DNA from 2 places in the Peribacillus sp. NPDC097225 genome. Region 2 is predicted to be linked to the other one. Evidence: predicted binding sites of a transcription regulator. Region 2 holds the regulator's gene; the other holds the start of a gene.
The links. Region 2 encodes LexA, which represses DNA repair genes until DNA is damaged. Its sites were predicted from a motif close to CGAACATATGTTCG; they were not measured.
Positions count from the first base shown of each region.

Region 1: addB (helicase-exonuclease AddAB subunit AddB) is a predicted target of LexA. The motif match lies at 2,453-2,466, and genes of this name have one in related genera.

Region 1 is NZ_JBIWDJ010000003.1:285,686-290,123, forward strand. Features, by position in the region: gene ACIQXH_RS11540 (methyl-accepting chemotaxis protein) at 1-479, shown strand, start outside; gene ACIQXH_RS11545 (YhjD family protein) at 537-911, opposite strand; gene ACIQXH_RS11550 (TVP38/TMEM64 family protein) at 1,197-1,811, shown strand; gene lepB (signal peptidase I) at 1,845-2,408, shown strand; gene addB (helicase-exonuclease AddAB subunit AddB) at 2,597-4,438, shown strand, end outside.
Region 2 is NZ_JBIWDJ010000002.1:525,974-530,411, reverse strand. Features, by position in the region: gene ACIQXH_RS08460 (GlsB/YeaQ/YmgE family stress response membrane protein) at 545-781, shown strand; gene ACIQXH_RS08455 (hypothetical protein) at 953-1,240, opposite strand; gene lexA (transcriptional repressor LexA) at 1,507-2,130, opposite strand; gene yneA (cell division suppressor protein YneA) at 2,290-2,601, shown strand; gene ACIQXH_RS08440 (YneB family resolvase-like protein) at 2,614-3,270, shown strand; gene ACIQXH_RS08435 (DUF896 domain-containing protein) at 3,335-3,568, shown strand; gene tkt (transketolase) at 3,800-4,438, shown strand, end outside.

The DNA of each region.
Region 1 (4,438 bases), on a different contig from region 2:
TTGCGGATCAAATTTCTGTATCGCTGAGCCAGGCCAATGAGCGGATTACGGATATTGCAAAGGGATCCTATACCTTAGCGGATGTTTCCAACCAACTTCTTACATCTTCCGAAAAAGCCGAAGAGGACGTTAAAAATACGGATGAGATCTTGTCAATGATTAAAAGGGTGGCGACCCAAACCAATTTATTGGGATTAAATGCCGCCATAGAGGCCGCGCGAGCTGGTGAAAAAGGCAAAGGGTTTGAAGTGGTGGCTAAGGAAATCAGGAAGTTTTCTAAAGAAACTGTCGCATCCACGGAATTGATTCGTGAAAAACTTGTGCAAATCCAAGAAGTGACCAAACTGATGGGGACCTCGATTAATCGAATCGCTTCCGTGGGTCAAGAGCAGGCTGCTTCCATTCAGGAAATTTCAACTTTTGTAGAAGAAATCAAAAAGATGTCTGATGAGCTCAATCAATTTACCGATAAGTTATAAGAGGAAGTCAACAGCTTTTGTTGGCTTTTTATTTGTTCACCGAAAAAAGCAGGGGTGTTAAATTTTTTCAGGTTTATGCACCCTTTCAAAAAAGTAATAACACAGAATCTCTTCCGTTTTATTACGAAGGCGGGGATTGAAATAGTTATGATGCTCTTCATACCCTTTATATAAAAAGCAATACATCGTGAATGATTCGTCGCCGTTTAATTTGCTTACCTTGATATTCCCCTTGCGCAAATAGCGACGAACCTCGACGAGATCCTCCTGGACTGACTTTAGAGCACGCTCAATAAGTTTTGAATAGGGCCTTTTTAATTTAAACGGACTTGATTCGATGACCTTGAGATCCCGGTTTAAGATTGTAATCACCATGGGAAGGTAGATGGCTTTTTCAATCATATTTCGGTCAGCCTCTGGAATACGGGTCATCATGACCGCCCCTTTCTAATTAACGTTCTCTTATTTTATGTATGTCGGATAATTCATAGAACGTATGTTCTTTTTAATATCCTAACTTAAGTGGATTTGATATGCAAGCGCTTTTGTCAATCACGTGAAATTTTCGTTAATAAGATTATGATTTCCTGAGTTAGGGAAAGTATGATGATAGATGGGTAATTATTCTTGCAATTTAAGAGGAAAGTGTTATATCTAAATTAGAACGGTTTTATTATGTGATGCTGCTTGATAGAAAGCAAGCCAAGGGAGATTGTCATGAATTTGGATACTATATTTGAGTGGATTACTCTTGAACATATATCAGGGCTTATTCAGCAATATCGTTCATTCGGCCCGATTCCAGGTATTTTACTGCCGATGTTAGAAGCGTTTTTGCCTTTTTTACCTTTATTTGTGTTTGTCGTGGCCAATGCTACAGCTTTTGGCCTATGGTGGGGTTTTTTATTTTCTTGGATTGGGGCGGTAGGTGGAGCGTTTCTGGTCTTTTTTGTTTTTAGACGATATGGACAGATGAGATTCTTCCGTTTTCTTCAGAAACATAAACAGGTGCAAAGATTGATGAACTGGGTGGAAAGCCATGGTTTCAGTCCATTGTTTCTCTTGCTTTGTTTCCCCTTCACGCCATCTGCCCTCGTTAATATCGTTGCAGGGCTCTCGAAGGTTAGCACGTTACAATATGCGCTGGCGGTAATCGGCGGAAAGGCAGTGATGATCTTTACGATCAGTTTCGTCGGATACGATATTGTATCATTGATTCAAAAACCATTACGTACCGTGATTGTCGGAATCATCATTTTCATCCTTTGGGTTGTCGGAAAAAGATTGGAAGTAAGGCTAAATAAAAGCATGAAAAAAGAAGAAGGGAAATAACTTAGAATATACAACTAGTAGGGGTTGGGGAATCTGAGAAAATCAAAAAAGCATTCAGTATCCGACTGGATAAAATCAGGCGTGCTAGCCTTTATCATTTACATCTTGATCCGTACCTTTTTCTTTTCAAGCTATGCCGTAGAAGGGGAGTCCATGCAACCTACACTGGGTGAAGGCGATAAACTCATTGTAAATAAAGTGAAATACCAAATCAGCGATATCAATCGATTTGATATTATAGTTTTCCATGCGCATGTCGGAGAGAATTATGTAAAACGGGTAATAGGTGTTCAAGGAGACGATATTCGTTATGAGGATGATTGGCTATACATAAATGGTAAGAAAGTGACTGAGCCTTACCTTGATCATTTAAAGGTAGGATACCCGGGCCAGGATTTTACGGGTGATTTTACATTGAAAGAATTGACGGGCAAATCCATAGTTCCTGATGGCAAGCTTTTCGTTATGGGTGATAATCGACTCGAAAGTGAAGATAGCAGGCACCTAGGTTATATTTCAATGGATAAGGTAGTAGGCAAAGTCGATGTAAGATATTGGCCAATACAAGATTTTAATGTGGATTTTATAGGTGAATGACTGTGGGAGCCCTCTATAGGAAGGGCTTTTTTTTGAACGGAATACGAACGTACGGTTGGTTTTCGTCGTTAGAAAGCGGTAAACTATAGGGAAAAGAGTCATAATTGGAAGAAGAATCGTGTCAAAAAATAGACAGTATTTCTGGTATGATAGGTCTAGAGATATTGAAATAAAAAGGGGGGAAACAGATGTCACTCCGGTTTTTAATTGGAAGGTCGGGCACAGGTAAAACATCGAAGGTATTGGATGAAATCCGCAACGGGCTAATGGAGAATCCTGAAGGGAATCCGATCATCTATCTGGTTCCTGATCAGATGACATTTTTATCAGAATATAAATTAATTAAGACGCCGGGACTCGAAGGAATGATTCGGACGCAAGTATTCAGTTTTAGCCGGCTTGCATGGCGAGTTCTCCAGGAGACAGGTGGCATGAGCCGAATCCATTTGGACAGTGTCGGCGTTAATATGTTGATACGGAAAATCATGGAGGATAAAAAAGATGAATTGAAAATGTTCCGCCGATCAGCGGACAAGCAAGGATTCGTCTCCCAGATGGAGCAGATGCTTGCCGAATTCAAGCAGTACTGCATCCAGCCGGGTGATATTCGGAGGTATTTGGACGAAAAGTCACCGGGTGGTGGTGGAGTACAAGATAAATTATCTGATCTAGAGCTCATTTATCAGTCATTTGAGGATGAAATGATCGGAAAATATTTAGATTCAGAGGATTATTTCACTTTACTGATAGAAAAAATGGCAGAGTCTTCGTATATAAAAAATGCAGATATCTATATAGATGGTTTTTACAGTCTGACGCCACAGGAATTAATGATCGTGGAAGAAATGATGAAGCTATGTAAGAGTGTGACCATCGCATTGACGCTCGACCAGCCTTATAGGCAATTTGCGCCGGATGATCTGCATTTGTTCAGGCAAACGGGAAATCTCTATAACCAGCTTTATCAAGCGGGACAAAGAACGGGGGTCTTTATCGAACAGGACCACATTCTGAACAGCACGGCGAAGTTCAATCGAAATCCTGGGCTGAAACACCTTGAAACATATTTTGCGCTTCGTCCCGCACAAAAGTACGATCAGCCATCTGGTGTAACGATTGCTCAGGCCGTTAACCGAAGAGCGGAGATTGAAGGGGTGGCTCGGAACATCCTGACGCTTGTCAGACAAGGTCAGTGCCGTTTTCGCGATATTGCGATTCTAATGCGAAATGGGGATGCGTACGAAGATATCCTCCAGACGGTCTTCCGTGACTATCAAATTCCGCTTTTCGTCGATTCCAAACGGACGATGCTCAATCACCCATTGATTGAGCTGATCCGGTCAACACTTGAGATCATCAATGGGTTCTGGCGTTATGAACCGGTCTTTCGTGCCATTAAGACCGAACTTCTATTTCCCCTGCAACAAAGTCATGACAGAATGCGCGAACAAGTAGACAAACTTGAGAACTACGTGCTTGCCAGGGGAATCAAAGGGGCTGGATGGACCACAAAAGATCGTTGGACCTACCGTCGCTTCCGTGGATTGGAGCTTGAGGACCGTCCCCAGACGAGTAAGGAAATGCAACTGGAGCAAGAGCTCAATGATTTGAAACACCTATTTACAGAGCCCATCATTAAGCTATCAAAACGGGTGAAGAAGTCGGCGAATGGAAGAGAATTGTGCGAGGCCCTTTATTTGTATTTGGAAGAATTGCATGTACCGGAAAAATTGGAAAAGATGAAGCTTGAAGCAGAAGAGGATGGCGATCTGGTGTCAGCCAGGGAACATGAACAATCGTGGAATGCAGTTGTTGATTTGCTTGACCAATTCGTGGAACTGTTAAGTGAAGAGGAAATCTCGATGAAACAGTTTGCGATCATTATAGAAGCAGGTCTGGAATCATTGGAATTTTCCTTAGTGCCACAGGCAATCGATCAAGTCCTCGTCGCTAATCTGGACCTGTCCCGATTGGATGACGTGAAGACAGCTTTCGTCATTGGCATGAATGAAGGGGTCTTACCAGGAAAA
Region 2 (4,438 bases):
CTGATATAAATCCAAAAAACGGTAAATTAGAATTTCGAATTGTAAGACCATTCAACTAACTATGGAAATCTGATTTTAAATGAATGTGTAGGAAAAATGATGATGAATAAGGTTGAAATTTTAAAAAATATAGTAGGAAATAGTGTGAAATATTGAAAATAGGAATATTGTCATATCGACAAAAGAAGCTAAAATACTTATTCTGGTATAGAAAGCAATTTAATTGTTTTCTTTTTTACCATGTGGTGCCGCCAGACAATTGCAGTTGTCTGGCGGTATTTATTATTATAACCAAATAATAATTTTCAATCATTCCTACCGGATGGTTTTTTTGGAGTAGGGAAAACGGAAGATTAAAACACTAAAGGCCGCCTTTTTAGGGCGGCCTTTTATAGTACCTATATAGGTAGAAGTATATAAACAGCCGATAAGTTATTGACTGAGGAGCTTAAAGTGATTTTCATTAGTCACAAGTCTGTTCTATTAATAAAAAAATTTCATAAATTTTAGAGAAAGGAGGTGGTTATTTTTGGAGCTAATTTGGATGTTAATTGTTGGTGGAATAATTGGATGGCTGGGAAGTCTGATTTTAGGAAGGGATATGCCGGGTGGAATTATTGGAAATATCATTGCTGGATTTGTTGGAGCATGGCTTGGTACTGCAATATTAGGGCCAATCGGACCTGAGACAGAAGGGTTTTACATTGTGCCTGCGTTACTGGGTGCCATAATTGTTGTGTTTATTGTATCCATTATCATGAGAAATACAAGATGGAGGTAGAAAGCAGAGGGTACAAGATTGAATGAATTTGCCAGAATCACGTGTAGATGGTTTAGAGAAAGCTGATCTATATGTGTCCATTATTGCTTGAAAATGCTGTTCAACAATACTGGACAGTTTTTTTGCGTAATAAAATAAAGGTTTTCGATCGAAGAATCCATCAGTGTTTAATCAATCCGAATGATTATCAGAGTTCCTAAAAGAAACTAAAGCTGTTTTAAGTGCGGCGTAATTACCGATACTGGCGTATCCGTAAAACCATCCCATAAAAATCCCAGTAGTCAAGTGATGCCGATGGCTTATGAATATAGAAAGGATTAAACCAAGACATAAAGCAATAGTGGGTACGTAACTTCGGGGGATAGGAAAGAGGTATTTTATGATTTGAGTCAAAATCATGATAGTTGGAATGGCAATTACAGCATCCCAAAAATTCGTATGTATCGTCGGAAAATCCATAGTAACACCACTTTCAAAAAGAAATGTCTATTGAACTAATTTCACCGGATATAAAAGAATTATACCTTGTTTATTTGACTCGGTTTATTGATCAAAGCTCTTTTGATATTACAATTATATTTAGATTCATCATAACATGTAAGTTAAGTGGCTTAATCTAATCGACTAACATCTCTATTAAAATATTATAGTATTCTTTCTGTCATATACATGGGATGAAATACATAGACTTAAAATAATAAAAAAAAAGCGCAATTTGCGCGCTTTTAATGAATTTGCCTATATAGCCCGATCACTCTTCCAAGAATGGTTACATCTCTTAGAATGATAGGTTCCATATTGGAGTTTTCTGGCTGAAGCCGTATGTAATCCGGTTCCTTAAAGAATCGTTTAACGGTGGCTTCATCATCTTCCGTCATGGCCACGACGATATCTCCGTTATTGGCATTGCTTTGTTGTTTTACAATGACATAATCTCCATCATGAATTCCTGCTTCAATCATACTTTCACCCATAATTTCAAGCATGAACACATGATCATCATGTGGAACCATACTTTCAGGAAGAGGGAAGTATTCCTCTATGTTCTCGATGGCAGTTATCGGCATACCTGCGGTTACTTTTCCGAGAAGTGGTACGTTAACTACGTTTGTTTTTGGAATGTTATTAGATTCTTCTATATTTAAAATCTCAATGGCCCTTGGTTTAGTTGGGTCGCGTCTGATTAAGCCTTTGCTTTCCAAACGAGATAAATGTCCATGTACAGTCGAACTTGATGCAAGTCCCACAGCTTCGCCAATCTCTCTAACGGAAGGTGGATAACCTTTTTGACGAACTTCATCTTTTATGAAATCAAGAATATCCTGCTGCCGTTTTGATAGTTTAGTCATATACGCACCTCTTCTCTATAATTCTTTGCTATATTATAGCATGGCTCTCCATGCTATACAAACATAAGTTCGAATTTGGTTGTTGACTGAAACAAACGTTCGTATTATAATTCAATCATCAACTAAAAACGAACGTACATTCGCTATGGAGGGATATTAATGAAGACATTTTGCAAAAATAATATTTATACGATTCTATTAGCAGGATTTGTATTTATCTTGTCTATTTTATTCTCTTTCACATTAGATAGTAATCAAAATAGGGATTTCCTTTCGATTGAAATTAACGAAGGTGATACTATATGGGAGATTTCAGAAGAATATGGTCAAACCGAATTGACAAAAAAAGAATTCATTGGTTGGATAGAAGAGTATAACGGTGTAAGGGCGGATACGATTAAGGCAGGTCAAATCATTGTCATACCAGTTGAAAGTGAAAAAGTAGTCCAAAGTTTGGCTAGTAAGCAGTAAAGGTAGGTTCATATGAAAGCAGTCATCTATTGTCGGGTAAGTACAGAAAAAGAAACGCAGGAAACCTCGCTAGCTAGGCAGGAAGAGGAATTAGTAAAGTTAGCAGAACATAATGACATGGAAGTCGTTTCAATAATAAGAGAGCAGGCAAGTGGTTACGAACTGAACCGTGACGGGATATTTGACATGCTTGATCTTTTTAAGACAAAGGAAGCGAATGTTCTCCTGATTCAAGATGAAACTAGGTTGGGAAGAGGTAATGCTAAAATTGCCTTGTTTCATGTTGTACTTAAAGAAGGAGTGAAGATCTTCACACTTTCTCATGATGGTGAATTAGAGTTATCGGACTCTGATGCCATGGTTATCCAAATTGTTGGTATTGTAGAAGAATATCAACGTAAACTACATAACCTGAAAATTAAACGTGGTATGCTTAGGGCCGTTGAAAATGGCTACCGGCCCCAGAAAAACCTGAAGAACCAAAGAAACTCCACTGGTAGGGATCGTAAAGAAGTACCCATAGAAGAAATTGTGAAACTGCGTTCGAATGGATTAACTTTTGCGGAGATTGCGGCAACACTGAGAGGCTTTGGCTATGAAGTGTCAAAAGCAACGGTACACCGCAGATTCTTGGAATACCAGCAAGGTACACCGGAGAATCAATCATAGAACTTGTAATTTCACTTTTTTTTTAATACCATGTCAATATCCGTATATATAAAGGAGAAAAATTATGCTATCAAAAGAAAAAATGGCCCGTATCAATGAACTTTCTAAAAAAGCTAAGGGAGAGGGCTTAACTGTAGAAGAGGCGAAAGAGCAAACTTCCTTACGAAGTGAGTATTTGGAGACATTTAGACGTTCAATGGCTGATACGCTAGAAAATGTTAAAGTTATCGATCCAGAAGGTAATGATGTCACGCCTCAAAAAATAAAAAACATTAAAGAAAAAAAAGGTTTACATTAACCAATAAGGACTGATGATGGCCCCATCATTAGGATTACTCATGAGGAATGTAAAGTGAAAAAAGAGAATGCATCGATGTATGTATTCTCTTTTTTGGTTTAACCTAACCTTGGTAAATCCTTAATTAGTAGAAAATTGAATTAGCTGTGCAAGAAATGGTTATTTTAGTTGTGATATTAAGTTAGTCAATATAATATAAAGAGGTACACTACAGGAAGGGATGTTTTACACATGTTAGATAAATTAGATGCACTTTCTATTAATACAATTCGTACATTATCGATCGATGCAATTGAAAAGGCTAATTCAGGTCATCCAGGCATGCCTATGGGTGCAGCTCCCATGGCATATAAGCTGTGGACTGATTATATGAATCATAACCCGAAAAATCCTGATTGGTTTAATAGAGACCGTTTTGTTTTATCGGCAGGACATGGTTCCATGCTATTATACAGTCTCCTGCATTTATCAGGTTACGGCTTGACAATGGATGACTTAAAGGGTTTCCGTCAATGGGGAAGTAAAACTCCTGGGCATCCTGAATACGGACATACTGCTGGTGTAGATGCCACTACTGGACCACTTGGCCAAGGGATTGCAATGGCTGTAGGTATGGCAATGGCAGAACGTCACTTGGCTGAAAGCTACAATCGTGATTCTTATAATGTAGTTGATCATTATACATATAGTATTTGTGGGGATGGAGACTTAATGGAAGGCGTTTCAGCTGAAGCTGCTTCTTTAGCAGGCCATCTTCAACTAGGAAGACTTGTCGTTTTATATGATTCAAACGATATTTCTCTTGATGGAGATCTTAGCCAATCATTCAGTGAAAGTGTAGCAGACCGTTTTAAATCATACGGCTGGCAG